Regions from separate parts of the Nocardioides sp. dk884 genome, predicted to be linked through region 2. Evidence: predicted binding sites of a transcription regulator. Region 2 holds the regulator's gene; the other holds the start of a gene.
The links. Region 2 encodes HrcA, which represses chaperone genes, less so after heat shock. Its sites were predicted from a motif close to TTGGCACTCGNNNNNNNCGAGTGCCAA; they were not measured.
Positions count from the first base shown of each region.

Region 1: a site for HrcA is predicted at 2,889-2,915, ahead of groL (chaperonin GroEL). Genes of this name have one in related genera too.

Region 1 is NZ_CP045649.1:691,008-698,093, reverse strand. Features, by position in the region: gene GFH29_RS03370 (hypothetical protein) at 1-373, opposite strand, end outside; gene GFH29_RS03365 (RNA polymerase sigma factor) at 370-915, opposite strand; gene groL (chaperonin GroEL) at 1,101-2,726, opposite strand; gene GFH29_RS03355 (ATP-grasp domain-containing protein) at 2,942-3,802, opposite strand; gene GFH29_RS03350 (OsmC family protein) at 3,799-4,260, opposite strand; gene GFH29_RS03345 (MoaD/ThiS family protein) at 4,295-4,573, opposite strand; gene thrC (threonine synthase) at 4,608-5,894, opposite strand; SAM riboswitch class I at 5,906-6,046, opposite strand; gene GFH29_RS03335 (HNH endonuclease signature motif containing protein) at 6,241-7,086, opposite strand, start outside.
Region 2 is NZ_CP045649.1:2,878,894-2,885,979, forward strand. Features, by position in the region: gene GFH29_RS13865 (16S rRNA (uracil(1498)-N(3))-methyltransferase) at 1-70, opposite strand, end outside; gene dnaJ (molecular chaperone DnaJ) at 75-1,244, opposite strand; gene hrcA (heat-inducible transcriptional repressor HrcA) at 1,332-2,354, opposite strand; gene GFH29_RS13880 (hypothetical protein) at 2,528-3,277, shown strand; gene GFH29_RS13885 (MBL fold metallo-hydrolase) at 3,302-4,150, shown strand; gene GFH29_RS13890 (hypothetical protein) at 4,167-4,385, shown strand; gene GFH29_RS13895 (DUF3097 domain-containing protein) at 4,459-5,304, shown strand; gene GFH29_RS13900 (TM2 domain-containing protein) at 5,321-5,752, opposite strand; gene hemW (radical SAM family heme chaperone HemW) at 5,850-7,086, opposite strand, start outside.

The DNA.
Region 1 (7,086 bases), 2.1 Mb from region 2:
GGGCGAGCATCGCCGCGGTGGGCACGCCGCAGCGCGCGTCGGGGGCCGACGCGGCCAGCGTGGTCACCGGGGCGGTCTCGTCGGTGGGCTCGATGCTCTCCTGCGCGACCGGCACGCCCGCCTCGTCCTCGTCGTTGATCAGCACGAACGCGCCGGCGCCGCCGATCACGACGAGCGCGGCGGCGGCCACCAGCCAGGTCAGGGTGCTGCGGTTGCGGGTGCCGTCCTGGCGGGTCTCGGTCAGGGGGTCGTCGCTCATCGTGATCTCCATCAGACGGGCCACCCGGGAGGGGTCGGCCGGCGGGAGGGAGGCAGCGGGGTCGGCGCCGCGAAGCAGGTCACGCAGGCGCTCGTCATCGGGCCGATCGTTCATCGCTTCCTCCCCTCTCTCGACTCCTCATGTCCGGCAAGCCCCTCGCTCTTTCCCAGCTCTCCCAATTCTTCGCGCAGTCGCTGCCTCGCCCGGTGCAGGCGGATCGAGGCGGCGTTGGCGCTGATCCCGAGCACCTGCGCGATCTCCGCCGCGCCCAGCTGCTCCCACGCCCACAGCCGCAGCAGCTCGGCGTCGTCGGGACGCAGCCGCGCGAGCGCGCGAGTGACCGGGTCATCGGCGCTGTCACCGGGGCCGGGGCTGATGGAGGCCGGCGGGTCGAGGACGGCCACCTTCGCCGCCACCCGGCGTTGCCGGCGGCCGGCGCGCTCGGCGTTGGCCAGGCAGTGCTTCGCCACGCCGTACGCCCACGGCAGCGGGTCCTGCGGCAGCTGCTCGAGGCGGCGCCAGCAGACCAGCAATGTGTCGGCCAGGACGTCGTCCGCCGTGGCCGGGTCGGTACGCCGGATCAGGAAGCGCCGCAACGGGTCGATCATCGGCGGCACCAGCTGCTCGAACCGCCTGCGTCGCGCCGCGTCGTTCACGTCTTCACCCTCACACAGCCCCGCAGGCGTCCCGGTCCGCCCGTCCATCTCGTGGTACCCGACCGGCGCCGGGCTAGCGCCACAAGCGACGACTCGGCGCACCATTGGCGCCGACTCGGCGAGGAAATGCAACGAGGCCCCCGCCGCAGCGGGGGCCTCGTCGTTGGTGCGGGGTGGGGCTGGACTCAGAAGTCCATGCCGCCCATGCCACCGGACGGGTCGGGCATGGCCCCGGCCTTCTCCGGCTTGTCGGCCACGACGGCCTCGGTGGTGAGGAACAGCGCGGCGATCGACGCGGCGTTCTGCAGCGCCGAGCGGGTCACCTTGGCGGGGTCGATGATGCCGGCAGCCAGCATGTCGACGTACTCGCCGGTGGCCGCGTTGAGGCCGTGACCGGGCTCCAGGTTGCGGACCTTCTCCGCCACGACGCCGCCCTCGAGGCCGGCGTTGATGGCGATCTGCTTCAGCGGGGCCTCGGTCGCGACGCGGACGATGTTCGCGCCGGTGGCCTCGTCGCCGGTGAGCTCGAGCTTGTCGAACGCGGTCGCAGCGGCCTGCACCAGGGCGACGCCACCGCCGGCGACGATGCCCTCCTCGACGGCAGCCTTCGCGTTGCGAACGGCGTCCTCGATGCGGTGCTTGCGCTCCTTGAGCTCGACCTCGGTGGCCGCGCCGACCTTGATGACGGCCACGCCGCCGGCCAGCTTGGCGAGGCGCTCCTGGAGCTTCTCGCGGTCGTAGTCGGAGTCCGACTTCTCGATCTCGGCGCGGATCTGGTTGACCCGGCCCTCGATCTGGGCCTGGTCTCCGGCACCCTCGACGATGGTGGTCTCGTCCTTGGTGATGACGACCTTGCGGGCCTGGCCGAGCAGGGTGACGTCGGTGGTCTCGAGCTTGAGGCCGACCTCCTCGGAGATGACCTGGCCGCCGGTGAGGATCGCGATGTCCTGCAGCATGGCCTTGCGGCGGTCGCCGAAGCCGGGAGCCTTGACCGCGACGGAGCGGAAGGTGCCCTTGATCTTGTTCACGACCAGGGTCGACAGCGCCTCGCCGTCGACGTCCTCGGCGATGATGACCAGCGGCTTGCCGGACTGCATGACCTTCTCGAGCAGCGGCAGAAGGTCCTTGACGCTGGAGATCTTCGAGTTGGCGATGAGGATGTAGGGGTCCTCGAGGACCGTCTCCATGCGCTCGGTGTCGGTGACGAAGTAGGCCGAGATGTAGCCCTTGTCGAACCGCATGCCCTCGGTCAGCTCGAGGTCGAGGCCGAAGGTGTTCGACTCCTCGACGGTGATGACACCTTCCTTGCCGACCTTGTCCATCGCCTCGGCGATGATGCCGCCGACGGTGGTGTCAGCAGCGGAGATCGAGGCGGTGGAGGCGATCTCCTCCTTGGTCTCGATGTCCTTGGCCATCGCGAGCAGCTGGGTGGAGACAGCCTCGACGGCCGCCTCGATGCCGCGCTTGAGGCCCATCGGGTTCGCACCCGCGGCCACGTTGCGCAGACCCTCGCGGACCATCGCCTGAGCGAGGACGGTCGCGGTGGTGGTGCCGTCGCCCGCGACGTCGTCGGTCTTCTTGGCGACCTCCTTGACGAGCTCGGCACCGATCTTCTCGTAGGGGTCCTCGAGCTCGATCTCCTTGGCGATGCTCACACCATCGTTGGTGATGGTGGGCGCGCCCCACTTCTTCTCGAGAACGACGTTGCGACCCTTGGGACCGAGGGTGACCTTGACGGCGTCAGCGAGCGTGTTCATGCCACGCTCGAGGCCGCGTCGGGCCTCCTCGTTGAAGGCAATAAGCTTCGGCATAACTCCTGGGATCCTTAACGATTGGAGTTCTGGGGGCCGGTCGATGGGCTGCCCGCGACGGACGGCCTGCGCGGCTCGGCGAACCCTTCTCGCCGGCGCGTCGACCTCAGCTGGCATCGAACCGGTGTTGTCACTCTCATCATAAGAGTGCCAGCCCCATGTTTAGCACTCGCCCCATGCGAGTGCAAGAAGTTCGGGGCTCCCGTACGTCGCGCTCAGACGAGGTGCCGGGCCACCAGGTCGGCGAACCGGCCGGCGGTGGCGGGCTCGACGTCGAGGTAGAGACCGGGCTCGATCAGCTCCAGCTCGCTCACCACCCAGCGCCCCTCCCACCGCATCAGGTCGACGCGGGCGTAGGTGAGGTCCGCCCCGGTCAGCCCGGCCGCGGCCCGGACGGCGTCCTCGGCGAGGACCGCCTGCTCCTCGCCCAGCGCGACGGCGCGCGAGGTGCCGCCGTACAGCTCGTGCACGCGGATCTCGGCGCCGTCGGCGCCGGCGACCGACTTGTCCACCTGGCTGACGGCCCCGCCGCCGAGGACGAACACCGAGACCTCCCCGGTGGTGCGTACCGACTCCACGAGCGGCTGGACCACCCAGGGCGCCGAGGTCAGGCCCTCGAGCCGCGCGTCGGCCAGCGACTCCGCGACCACCACCCCGACCCCGCCGGCCCCGGTCCGCGGCTTGATCACCACGCTCCCCCAGCGCGCGAGGGCAGCCTCCAGCCCGGCGACGAGCGTGGCGTCGTCGAGCAGCCCGGTCGGGACCGTGGGCACCAGGTCGGCGAGCTCGGTCAGGTAGGCCTTGTCGGCGTTCCAGGCGAAGGCCTCGGGGCCGTTGAGAAGCGGCGTCGAGACCGAGGTGCGCCGCGCCCAGGCCAGGAACTCCTCGGCACGCCGGTGGTAGTCCCAGGTGGAGCGCACCGCCACCAACCGCGCGCCCGCCCAGTCGACGTCCGGGTCGTCCCAGCACGCCCAGGCCGCGTCGACGCCACGCTCGGCGAGGGCGCTCACCAGCAGGTCGCCGCCGGGCTCGCCGTCGGGCATCAGGGCGAAGGTCGCGAGCAGCACGTCGGTCATCTCGCGAGGACCACCGGCTCGTGGGTGACGGGGAAGCTCACCGACGCGGCGATGAAGCAGTTCGCCGACGCCTCGCGGTGGATCTCCCGGGCGAGCGCGACCTGGTCGGGATCGGTGATCGTGACCTGGGGGCGCAGCACCACGGAGGTGAACCGGCCGCCCTGGCCGACCTGCTCCATGGTGCCGACGGGCGCGTCGGCGTAGCCGGTGACCACGATGCCGTGCTGCACCGCGGAGTGCAGGTAGGACAGCAGGTGGCACTGGCTCAGCGCCGCGAGCAGCAGCTCCTCGGGGTTCCAGCGCGAGCCGTCGCCGCGGAACGGGACATCGGCGGAGCCGGCCAGGTCCGGCTTGCCGTCGGCGCGGACCAGGACGTCGCGGCCGTAGTCGCGATAGCCGCTCGTCCCGGAGCCGCGGTTGCCCTGCCAGGTCAGGTCGAGGCGGTAGTGGTGCTCCACGTCGCCCAGCCTAGGGCCGGGCGGCGCCGGTGGCTCAGCAGCCGCCGGCGACGGCCGGGATCACCGAGACCTGGGCGCCGTCCGGCGTCGGGGTGGCCAGGTCGTCGAGGAAGCGGACGTCCTCGTTGCCGACGTAGACGTTGACGAAGCGGCGCAGCGCGCCGTTGTCGTCGAGGATGCGGCCCTTGATGCCGGCGAAGTTGGCCTCGAGGTCGTCGAGGACCTCGGCCAGGGTCGCGCCGGTGGCGCTCACCTCGGACTCGCCGCCGGTGTAGGTGCGCAGGATGGTCGGGATCCGGACGGAAATGCTCACGGGAGGCTCCTGGAGTGCGGGTGCTGGGGGTGGCTCAGACGATGCCGGAGTCGCGGAACGCGGCGTAGTTCGGCTCGATCGTCGCGCGCGCGCCGACCACGTCGGCCACCGCGTCGAGGGTCTTCAGGCCGTGGCCGGTGTTGATGACGACCGTCTCCAGGCTGGTGTCGAGCTGGCCGGTCTCGACGAGCTTCTTGAGCACACCGACCGTGGTGCCGCCGGCGGTCTCGGTGAAGACGCCCTCGGTGCGGGCGAGCAGCACGATCGCGTCGCGCACCTCGTCGTCGGTGATGTCCTCGACCGCTCCCCCGGTCTGGCGGCACACGTCGAGGACGTAGATGCCGTCGGCGGGGTTGCCGATCGCGAGGCTCTTGGCGATGGTGTCCGGCTTGACCGGACGGATCGCGTCGACGCCGGCCTTGTAGGCGACCGAGACCGGCGAGCAGCCGGTGGCCTGGGCGCCGTACACCTTGTAGGGCTTGTCCTCGACCAGGCCGAGCTTGATCAGCTCCTGGAAGGCCTTGTGCACCTTGGTCAGCTGCGAGCCGGACGCCACCGGGATGACGATCTGGTCGGGCAGGCGCCAGCCGAGCTGCTCGGCGATCTCGTACCCGAGGGTCTTGGAGCCCTCGGCGTAGTACGGACGGACGTTGACGTTGACGAACGCCCAGCCGTCCTCCTCGCCCGCGATCTCGCTGGCGAGCTTGTTGACGTCGTCGTAGTTGCCGTTCACGGCGACGAGGGAGTCGGTGTAGATCGCGGAGTTGATCTGCTTGGGCTTCTCGAGGTTGCTCGGGATGAAGACGACCGTCTTGATCCCGGCGCGCGCACCCGCCGCGGCCACCGCGTTGGCGAGGTTGCCGGTCGAGGGGCAGGCGAAGACCTTGCTGCCGAACTCGCGGGCCGCGCTCAGGGCGCAGGCGACGACGCGGTCCTTGAAGGAGTTGGTGGGGTTGGTGCTGTCGTCCTTGACCCACAGGTTGTCGATGCCGAGGGCACGACCGAGGTTGTCGGCCTTGAGCAGCCGGGTGAAGCCGGGCTCCATGTTGGGGCTGGACTCGATGTCGCTCGGCACCGGGAGGAGCGCCTTGTAGCGCCAGATGTTGGCCGGACCGGCCTCGATCTGCTCGCGGGTGACGGCGGGGAAGTCGTAGGCGATCTCCAGGGGGCCGAAGCACTCCGGACACGCGTAGTGGGGCCCGAGGGCGACCTGGTGGCCGCACTCACGACAGCTCAGCCCGGTGGCGTGACCGAACGCGCCATCGCGCAGCTCGTGGGCCGGGGTGGCGACCTGGGTCGACTCGGAAACAACGGCGCTCATGAAGGACCTCCTTCTCATCTTCTCCGGCTGCGACCATCGCGCCGGACGGAATTGGCACCGTTTCCACGATCCGATCCCTGGCGGGAGGCGGAGGCTCGTGGCGGTTGCCGGGACTTCTTCGGGCCGTATCCCTCTGTCCCTCTTGATGAGCAGGGCTCACCTTACGGGCCCCGTTTCAGCACCTGGGCACCGGTCCCGGAATGTGGACCCAGGGTGCTGGTCGCGGGCGCCACGGGGGCCGAGCCGGCGCCACCGGTCGAACGGAGACCCGTTGGTCGAGCTCGTCGAAACCAGGCAGCGGTGCGGCCCCGCCGACTGGCTGCTGGCGGGGTCCGGGGCGGTCGATCTACTCGTCCGGCGGGTGCGCGGTGACGAGGCGGGTGGTGCCGTCGTCCTTGACCAGGTGGAGCCCGTGGGGCGATCGCCAGAGGTAGGTCGCGGCGTCGGTCTTGTCGTAGGTCCACGCGGTGTGGGTCTTGGCCCGATGGTGTCGTCGGCACAGCGGCGCCAGGTTGCACGCGCAGGTCGGGCCGCCTGATCCGTGGGCGGTGACGTGGTCGGTGTCGCAGCGTCGGGCGGGGCGTTCGCACCACGGGAAGGCACAGACCGGCTGGGCCAGACGGGTCTGCTCGACGATCCGGTCCGGGATGGCGTAGGCGTCGGTGTGGTGATGAGCCTCGAGATCGATCACCGGCTTGATCACGACCTGGGTCTCGGGGTTGGCGCACCAGTCACGGACCTGGTCGGTCGACACGATGGACCGGGTCTCCTCGACCTTCGCGATCCCGGCCTCGTCGCGGGAGATCGCGGCGGCGGACAGGTGCACGTGGATGACCACCTGCCGCGGCTTCACCACCGAGGCGCAGCCCCCACCCGCCTCGGCGCGCAGGTCGAAGGCCAGCTGCCGGCGGGCAAGCTCACCGGCGGCCATCGAACGGCGCACGTCCAACGATTCGGTGGAGCCAAGGGCCCCGAGCTCCTCCGCGCCCTGCCGGATCGCGGTGTCGAGGTCGATCGCGTCGGCGAGGTCGAGGACCCCCTCGACGTGCACGGTCCCGTCGTGGGTGGCCCCGTCGGTGCGCACGTCGAACCGGCGCCCGTCGGCCGCCTCACGGCGCTGCTTCTCCGCACCCTCGGGGTCGAACATCACGCGGGCCTGGTCGACGAGTCGCTCGATCCCGGCCCAGCTGAT
Region 2 (7,086 bases):
TCAGCGACGTGCCGGGTGCGGCGTCGACCAGGGAGTCGGCGGAGTCGACCAGGTGGACCGGGAGCGACATCGGCTCAGTGGTTGAACGCGTCGCGCAGCCGGCCGAAGACCGACTTGGAGCCGGGACGGACCTGCCCGCCCGGGTTCTCCTCGCCCCGCAGGGCGGCGAACTCACGCAGCAGCTCCTCCTGGCGGGCGTCCAGACGGGTCGGGGTCTCGACGGCCACCGCGACCACCAGGTCGCCGCGCCCGCCGCGCAGGCCGGGCACACCGCGCCCACGCAGCACCTGCTGGCTGCCCGACTGGGTGCCCGGACGCACCTCGAGCTCGAACTCGGTCTCCTTGCCCTCGCGGTCCTCCTCGTCGAGGTCGGCCTCGAGGGTGGGCAGCGTGAGCGTGGTGCCGAGCGCCGCGGCGCTCATCGGGACCGTGACCGTGCAGTGCAGGTCGTTGCCCTGGCGCACGAAGGTCTCGTGCGGAGCCACCCGGATCTCGACGTACAGGTCGCCGGCGGGGCCGCCACCGGGGCCGACCTCGCCCTGCTCGGCCAGCTGCACGCGCACACCGTCGTCGACGCCCGCGGGGATCTTGACGGTGAGGCTGCGGCGCGAGCGCACGCGGCCCTCGCCGGAGCACTCCCGGCACGGGTCGGGGATGATCGAGCCGAGACCACGGCACGCCGCGCAGGGGCGCAGCGTGCGGATCTCGCCGAGGAAGGACCGCTGCACGTGGGCGACCTCGCCCTGGCCGTGGCAGGTCTCGCAGGTGACCGGCTGGCTGCCGGGGGCGGCACCGTCGCCGTGGCAGGTCTCGCACAGCACCGCGGTGTCGACCTTGAGCTCGCGGGTGACGCCGAACGCCGCCTCGGCAAGCTCGACCTCGAGACGGATCAGGGCGTCCTGGCCGCGCTGGACGCGCGAGCGCGGGCCACGTCCGCCGCCGGCGCCCGGCTGACCGCCGAAGAAGGCGTCCATGATGTCGGTGAAGGAGAACCCGGCGCCCTGGCCGAAGCCGCCGGCACCGGCGCCGGCGAACGGGTCGCCGCCGCGGTCGTACGCCGCGCGCTTCTGCGGGTCGGAGAGCACCTCGTAGGCGTGGCTGACGACCTTGAACTGCTCCTGCGTCTCCGGGTCGGGGTTGACGTCCGGGTGCAGCTTGCGCGCGAGCCTCCGGTAGGCCTTCTTGATGGTGTCGGCGTCCGCGTCGCGGGCGACACCGAGAAGCTCGTACAGGTCCTGGCTCAACGTCTGCTCTCTCTGCTGGGGCGGTGCGGGGCGAGGGCTGCCGGGAGGCAGCCCGGAGTGGGTGGAGGCGTCCGGCGGTGGGGCCGGTCAGCCCTCCTCGAGGATGCGCGACACGTAGCGGGCGACGGCGCGCACCGCTGACATCGTGCCGGGGTAGTCCATGCGGGTCGGTCCGACGATGCCGAGCGTGGCCACGGCGCTGTCGCGCGGGCCGTAGCCGGTGGCCACGACGCTCGTCGAGGAGAACTGCTCGTAGGGGCCCTCCGCGCCGATGCGCACGGTCAGCGCCCCGCCGGAGGTCGCCTCGCCGAGGAGCTTGAGGAGTACGACGTGCTCCTCGAGCGCCTCCAGGAGCGGGCGGACCGCGGAGTCGAAGGAGTCGCCGTAGCGCGCGAGGTTGGCCGCGCCACCCACGGCGATCCGCTCCGAGGAACGGTGGTCGACCATCGCCTCGACGAGCGCGTCGACCACGGCCGCGGTGTGCACCGCCTCGGGCGCCGGGTGCTCGGGGACGATGTCGCCCAGCGCCGTCGCGGCCGCGGAGATCACCTCGCCGGTGGCGGCCCGGTTGACCCGGGCGCGCAGGTCGGCGAGCGCCTGGTCGTCGATCTCGGAGTCGAGCTCGACGAGGCGCTGCTCGACCCGGCCGGTGCTCAGGATCAGCACCGCCAGGAGCCGGGTCGGGGTCAGCGACACCAGCTCGATGTGGCGCACGGTCGAGCGCGAGAGCGTGGGGTACTGCACGACGGCGACCTGGCGGGTCAGCTGGGAGAGCAGGCGCACGGAGCGCTGCACCACGTCGTCGAGGTCCACGGCCCCGTCGAGGAACGAGGAGATCGCGCGACGCTCCGCGCTGCTCATCGGGCGCACCGTGGTGAGCCGGTCGACGAAGAGCCGGTAGCCCTTGTCGGTGGGGACCCGGCCGGCACTGGTGTGCGGCTGGGTGATCAGGCCCTCGTCCTCGAGGGCCGCCATGTCGTTGCGCACCGTGGCGGGCGAGACGCCCAGCCCGTGCCGCTCGACCAGGGCCTTGGAGCCCACCGGCTCCTCTGTCGCGACGTAGTCCTCCACGATCGCGCGGAGCACGGCGAGCCTGCGGTCCTCCTGCATGTCTCGCCTCCCTGATCCATCGAACTTGTCGGTCTCGGGTCCAGCACACAGGGCGCTGGCACTCCACATCCTGGAGTGCCAATCCTACTAGGCGTCCCGCCCACTCGGTGGAATCCACGCTCGCGCGGCGCAGGCAGGAAGGTTAGGCTGGCCTTACTTACGTAGGAGGAGCCGTGACCGCAGACCCCACCACCCGCCCGCTGCTCGATCCCGAGCAGGATGCCGCCCACGCGCGCAGCGTGCTGGCCTGCCCCGCCGCCGTCACCCTAGCCATCCAGGGGACCATCGAGGGAGCGGTCGATGGCCGCACCGACTCCGTGGTCGACACGACCGCCACCGGCCTCGGCGTGGACGACCGTCACGGCACCCCCACCTTCCACTGCCCCGCCGGCTCCGGGCTCGCCGACGCCGCCGCCCGCGGCGCCCGCGCCACGATCACCGTGAGCAGCGGGCTCGGCGCCCCCGGCTCCGTCGAGCGCAACACCCAGCTGCTGGTCTCCGGTCGTCTCGCGGTGTGCGGGACCACCAGCTGCCGCTGCTGCGCGGAGTCCCGCGAGACGGTCGTCCTGACCCCCGAGACCGTCCTGCTCGCCCCGCCCGGGGCCCCGGCCGTCGAGGTCGCCCTGCCGCTGTTCCGCTCCCCCGACCACGAGCTCAACACCGGCTACCTCCAGCGCATCGCCCGGCACGTCGCCGAGGAGCACCAGGACCGGCTGCGCCGCACCGTCGCCACGGCCACCGCCACCCCGCTCGAGGAGGTGCTCGGCGTCGGGCTCTCCGCGCTGACCCGCGAGGGCGTCGACGTCGGCTGGGTCGACCTGCAGGGCGCCCACCGCTCCACGCTCACCTTCCCCCGGCCGGCGCGCAGCGCCGCCGAGCTGAGCGCGATGCTGCGCCGCGAGCTCGACGCCGGCCCCTGCTGAGCGGGACGCCGTAGGCTCACCCGGGTGAGCTTCAGGGAGGTCGCCGACCGGGTGTGGGTCGCACGCCACGAGTGGTTCGACGTCAACGTCACGCTCGTCGGCGGCGCGGACGGGCTGCTCGTGGTGGACACCCACGCCTCCGACGCAGCGGCGCGCGCCGTGATCGACGACGTGCGCCGCCTGGGCCGCGGGGAGGTCGTCGGGGTGGTCAACACCCACGAGCACTTCGACCACACCTTCGGCAACGGCGCCTTCCGCCGCACCTACGGGCCGGTCCCGATCCACGCCCACGAGGTGGCCGCCGCCGCGACCCCCGAGGCCGGAGCGCGCGCCCAGCGGGAGTACGCCGCCGACCCCGACGACCCGCACCGCGACGAGGTCCTCGCGACCGAGGTCGTGCCCGCCGACCACCCGTTCTCCTCTGCCCGCGCGCTCGACCTGGGCGACCGCCTCGTCGAGCTGGTCCACCCCGGTCGCGGCCATACCGCCGGCGACCTGGTGGTGCGGGTGCCCGATGCCGACGTCCTGCTCGCCGGAGACCTGGTCGAGGAGTCGGCCCCGCCGTCGTACGGGCCGGACAGCCACCCGATGGAGTGGCCGCTGAGCCTGGACCTCGTGCTCTCGCTCACCACCCCAGCGACCGTGGTCGTGCCCGGGCACGGCGCCCCGGTGGACCGCGCCTTCGTGGAGGAGCAGCGCGGGCTGCTCGGCGTGGTGGCCGAGACCGTCCGTGACCTCGCCGGGCGCGGCGTACCGCTCGAGGCGGCGCTGGCCGAGGCGGAGTGGCCGTGGCCGCGCGAGCACCTGGTGCACGCCGTCCGACGTGGCTATGAGCACCTGCCGCGCGCGCAGCGCCGGTTGCCTCTCGTCTGAGCGGGTACTCCGGGGCATGAGCGAGGAGACCCCGCGACCCGACCCGGCCCCGTCCCACGAGCACGTCCACGTCGACATCCCGGACGACGAGCTGCCCGAGGACCTGCGGCCCACCGACGACAACCCGTTGGCCAAGGGCCTCCCGCCCGGCGAGGGCGTGCCCGACCTGCTCGAGGCGGGCAAGCACGCCACCGAGGACGACGAGGACGACCAGGCCGCCGAGCGCCAGGCGTAGCGCAGGTCACACCGACACCCTCGCGCGGCGCGTCTCGCCCGGACTGTCGGTGGGCCGACCTAGCGTGGTGCGGGTGACCGATCGTTACGGCTCCGACGTCCTCTCCGGTGACTGGCGTGCGCCCAAGCGCGGGCGCGCCGTCGAGACCTCCGCCGACCCCGGCCTCGTCGTCGAGGAGGTCACCACCGACTGGGTGGGCGAGATCGTCGCGGTGGACCGCGACCTGCACACCGTCACCCTCGAGGACCGGCGTCACAAGCGCCGCACGTTCCCGCTGGGCGCCGGCTTCCTGCTGGAGGGCAAGCCGGTCATCCTCACCGCCCCGGTGCGCCGGGTCGCGCCCGCGAAGCCGACCCGCACCGCGTCCGGCTCGGTGGCCGTCCACGACGCCAAGGCGCGCGTCGCGCGCGCCAGCCGCATCTTCGTGGAGGGCCGCCACGACGCCGAGCTGGTCGAGAAGGTCTGGGGCGACGACCTGCGCATCGAGGGCGTGGTCGTGGAGTTCCTCGGCGGCGTCGACGACCTCGCCGACCACCTGGTCGACTTCAAGCCCGGTCCGCAGCGGCGCGTCGGCGTGCTGGTCGACCACCTGGTCCCGGGCTCGAAGGAGTCCCGCATCGCCCAGGGCATCGCCCGCTCCGCGGTGGGCAAGCACGTCTTGATCGTCGGCCACCCGTTCATCGACGTGTGGCAGGCGGTCAAGCCCGACCGGCTGGGGCTGGCGCAGTGGCCCACGATCCCGCGCTCGATCGAGTGGAAGAAGGGCGTGTGCCAGCACCTCGGCTGGCCGCACCGCAACCAGACCGACATCGCGCGGGCCTGGCAGCACATCCTGGGCAAGGTCTCGTCCTACAACGACCTCGAGCCCGCACTGCTCGGGCGGGTCGAGGAGCTCATCGACTTCGTGACCGCCGAGTGAGCTCCCCGACCGTCGCTCAGCTGCGCAGCATGTAGCCCTCAGCGTCCTTGCTGTCGGTGGCCAGGATGATGATGCCGTCGATGAAGGGCCACAGCGCGCCGATGCCGCAGGTCACGATCGTCACCACCAGCTGGGCGATGCCGATGCCGGTGTAGCCGGCGTAGAGCCGGCCGATGCCCAGCGGGAGCAGCAGCTGCAGCAGGCCGGCGACGAGCTTGGACTTCTCCGAGTACGGGATGCCGGTCGTCGGGTGCACGCCGTACGGCGCACCGGGCACCGCGCCCGGGACTCCGCCGTAGGGCGGGTAGGCCTGGCCGTAGCCGGGAGGCTGCTGGCCGTACGGCGGAGGCGGCTGCTGGGCGTACGGCTCCTGGCCGTAGGGCTGCTGGCCGTACGGCGAGGACTGGTCGTCGTCCTCGGGGCGGGGGTACTCGGGTCCCTGGGTCATGGCGTGCAGCCTAGGGGTCGCGGGGCGGTCGCGGGGGCCGGTCCCCGCGAACGGCGACCGGGACCAGGGAGATCTCAGGGTCGGGACGGCTCGCGGGTCAGGGCAGCAGGTCGCGGACCACCGCGTCGGCCAGCAGACGCCCCTGCCGGGTCAGCACCAGCCGCTCGGTGCCGGCCTCGAGCAGCCCGCGGTCCCGCAAGTCGGGCACCGCCTGGCGTCCGACCGGATCGAGCACGGCCGGGTCGAGGCCCTCGCGCAGCCGCAGCTCGAGCAGGACCCGCTCGACGTGCCGGTCCTCGGCGGCGAGCACCTCGCGGGCGTGGGCGGGGCTGCGGTCAGCGGCCAGCCGGTCGGCGTACGCAGCGGGGTGCTTGACGTTCCACCAGCGCACCCCGCCGATGTGGGAGTGCGCGCCCGGTCCGACGCCCCACCAGTCCGCGCCGGTCCAGTAGAGCTCGTTGTGCCGACAGCGCGCGGAGTCGTCCCCGGGCACGCCGCGGGCCCAGTTGGAGACCTCGTACCACCCGAGTCCGGCGGCGGTGAGCCGCTCGTCGGCCAGGACGTACTTGTCGGCCAGGTCGTCCTCGTCGGGCATCGCCAGCTCGCCGCGGCGCACCCGGCGGGCCAGCGCGGTGCCGTCCTCGACGATGAGGGAGTACGCCGAGACGTGGTCGGGCTCGCAGGCCAGGGCGGCCTCCAGCGAGGTCTCCCAGTCGGCGAGCGACTCCCCCGGCGTGCCGTAGATCAGGTCCAGGCTGACCTGCTCGAACCCCGCGGCGCGGGCCCACTCCACCGCCGCCGGCACCCGGCGCGGGTCGTGGGTGCGGTCCAGCACGGCGAGGACCTCGGGGACGGCCGACTGCATGCCGAAGGAGATCCGGGTGAAGCCGGCCGCGCGCAGCGCGTCGAGGTCGCGCAGGCTCACCGAGTCGGGGTTGGCCTCGGTGGTGACCTCGGCACCCGGGGCGAGCCCGAACTCGGTGTCGATGGCGGCCAGGATGCTGCCCAGGTCGGCGGGGCTCAGCAGGGTGGGCGTGCCGCCGCCGAGGAAGACCGTCTGCACCGGCACGTGACGCTCACCGAGCACCGCGCGGGCGCGTCGTACCTCCGCGACGGCGGCCTGGGCGTAGGTCGCCCGCGAGGCGCCGGGCGCGGTCCCGACCGGCCCCAGCTCGGCGGCGGTGTAGGTGTTGAAGTCGCAGTAGCCGCAGCGCACCGTGCAGAACGGGACGTGCACGTAGAACCCGAAGGGACGCTCCCCCACTCCGGCGAGCGCGGAGGCGGGAAGGGATCCGTCCAGCGGGACGGGGTCCCCGTCGGGGAGCGCGGAGGGC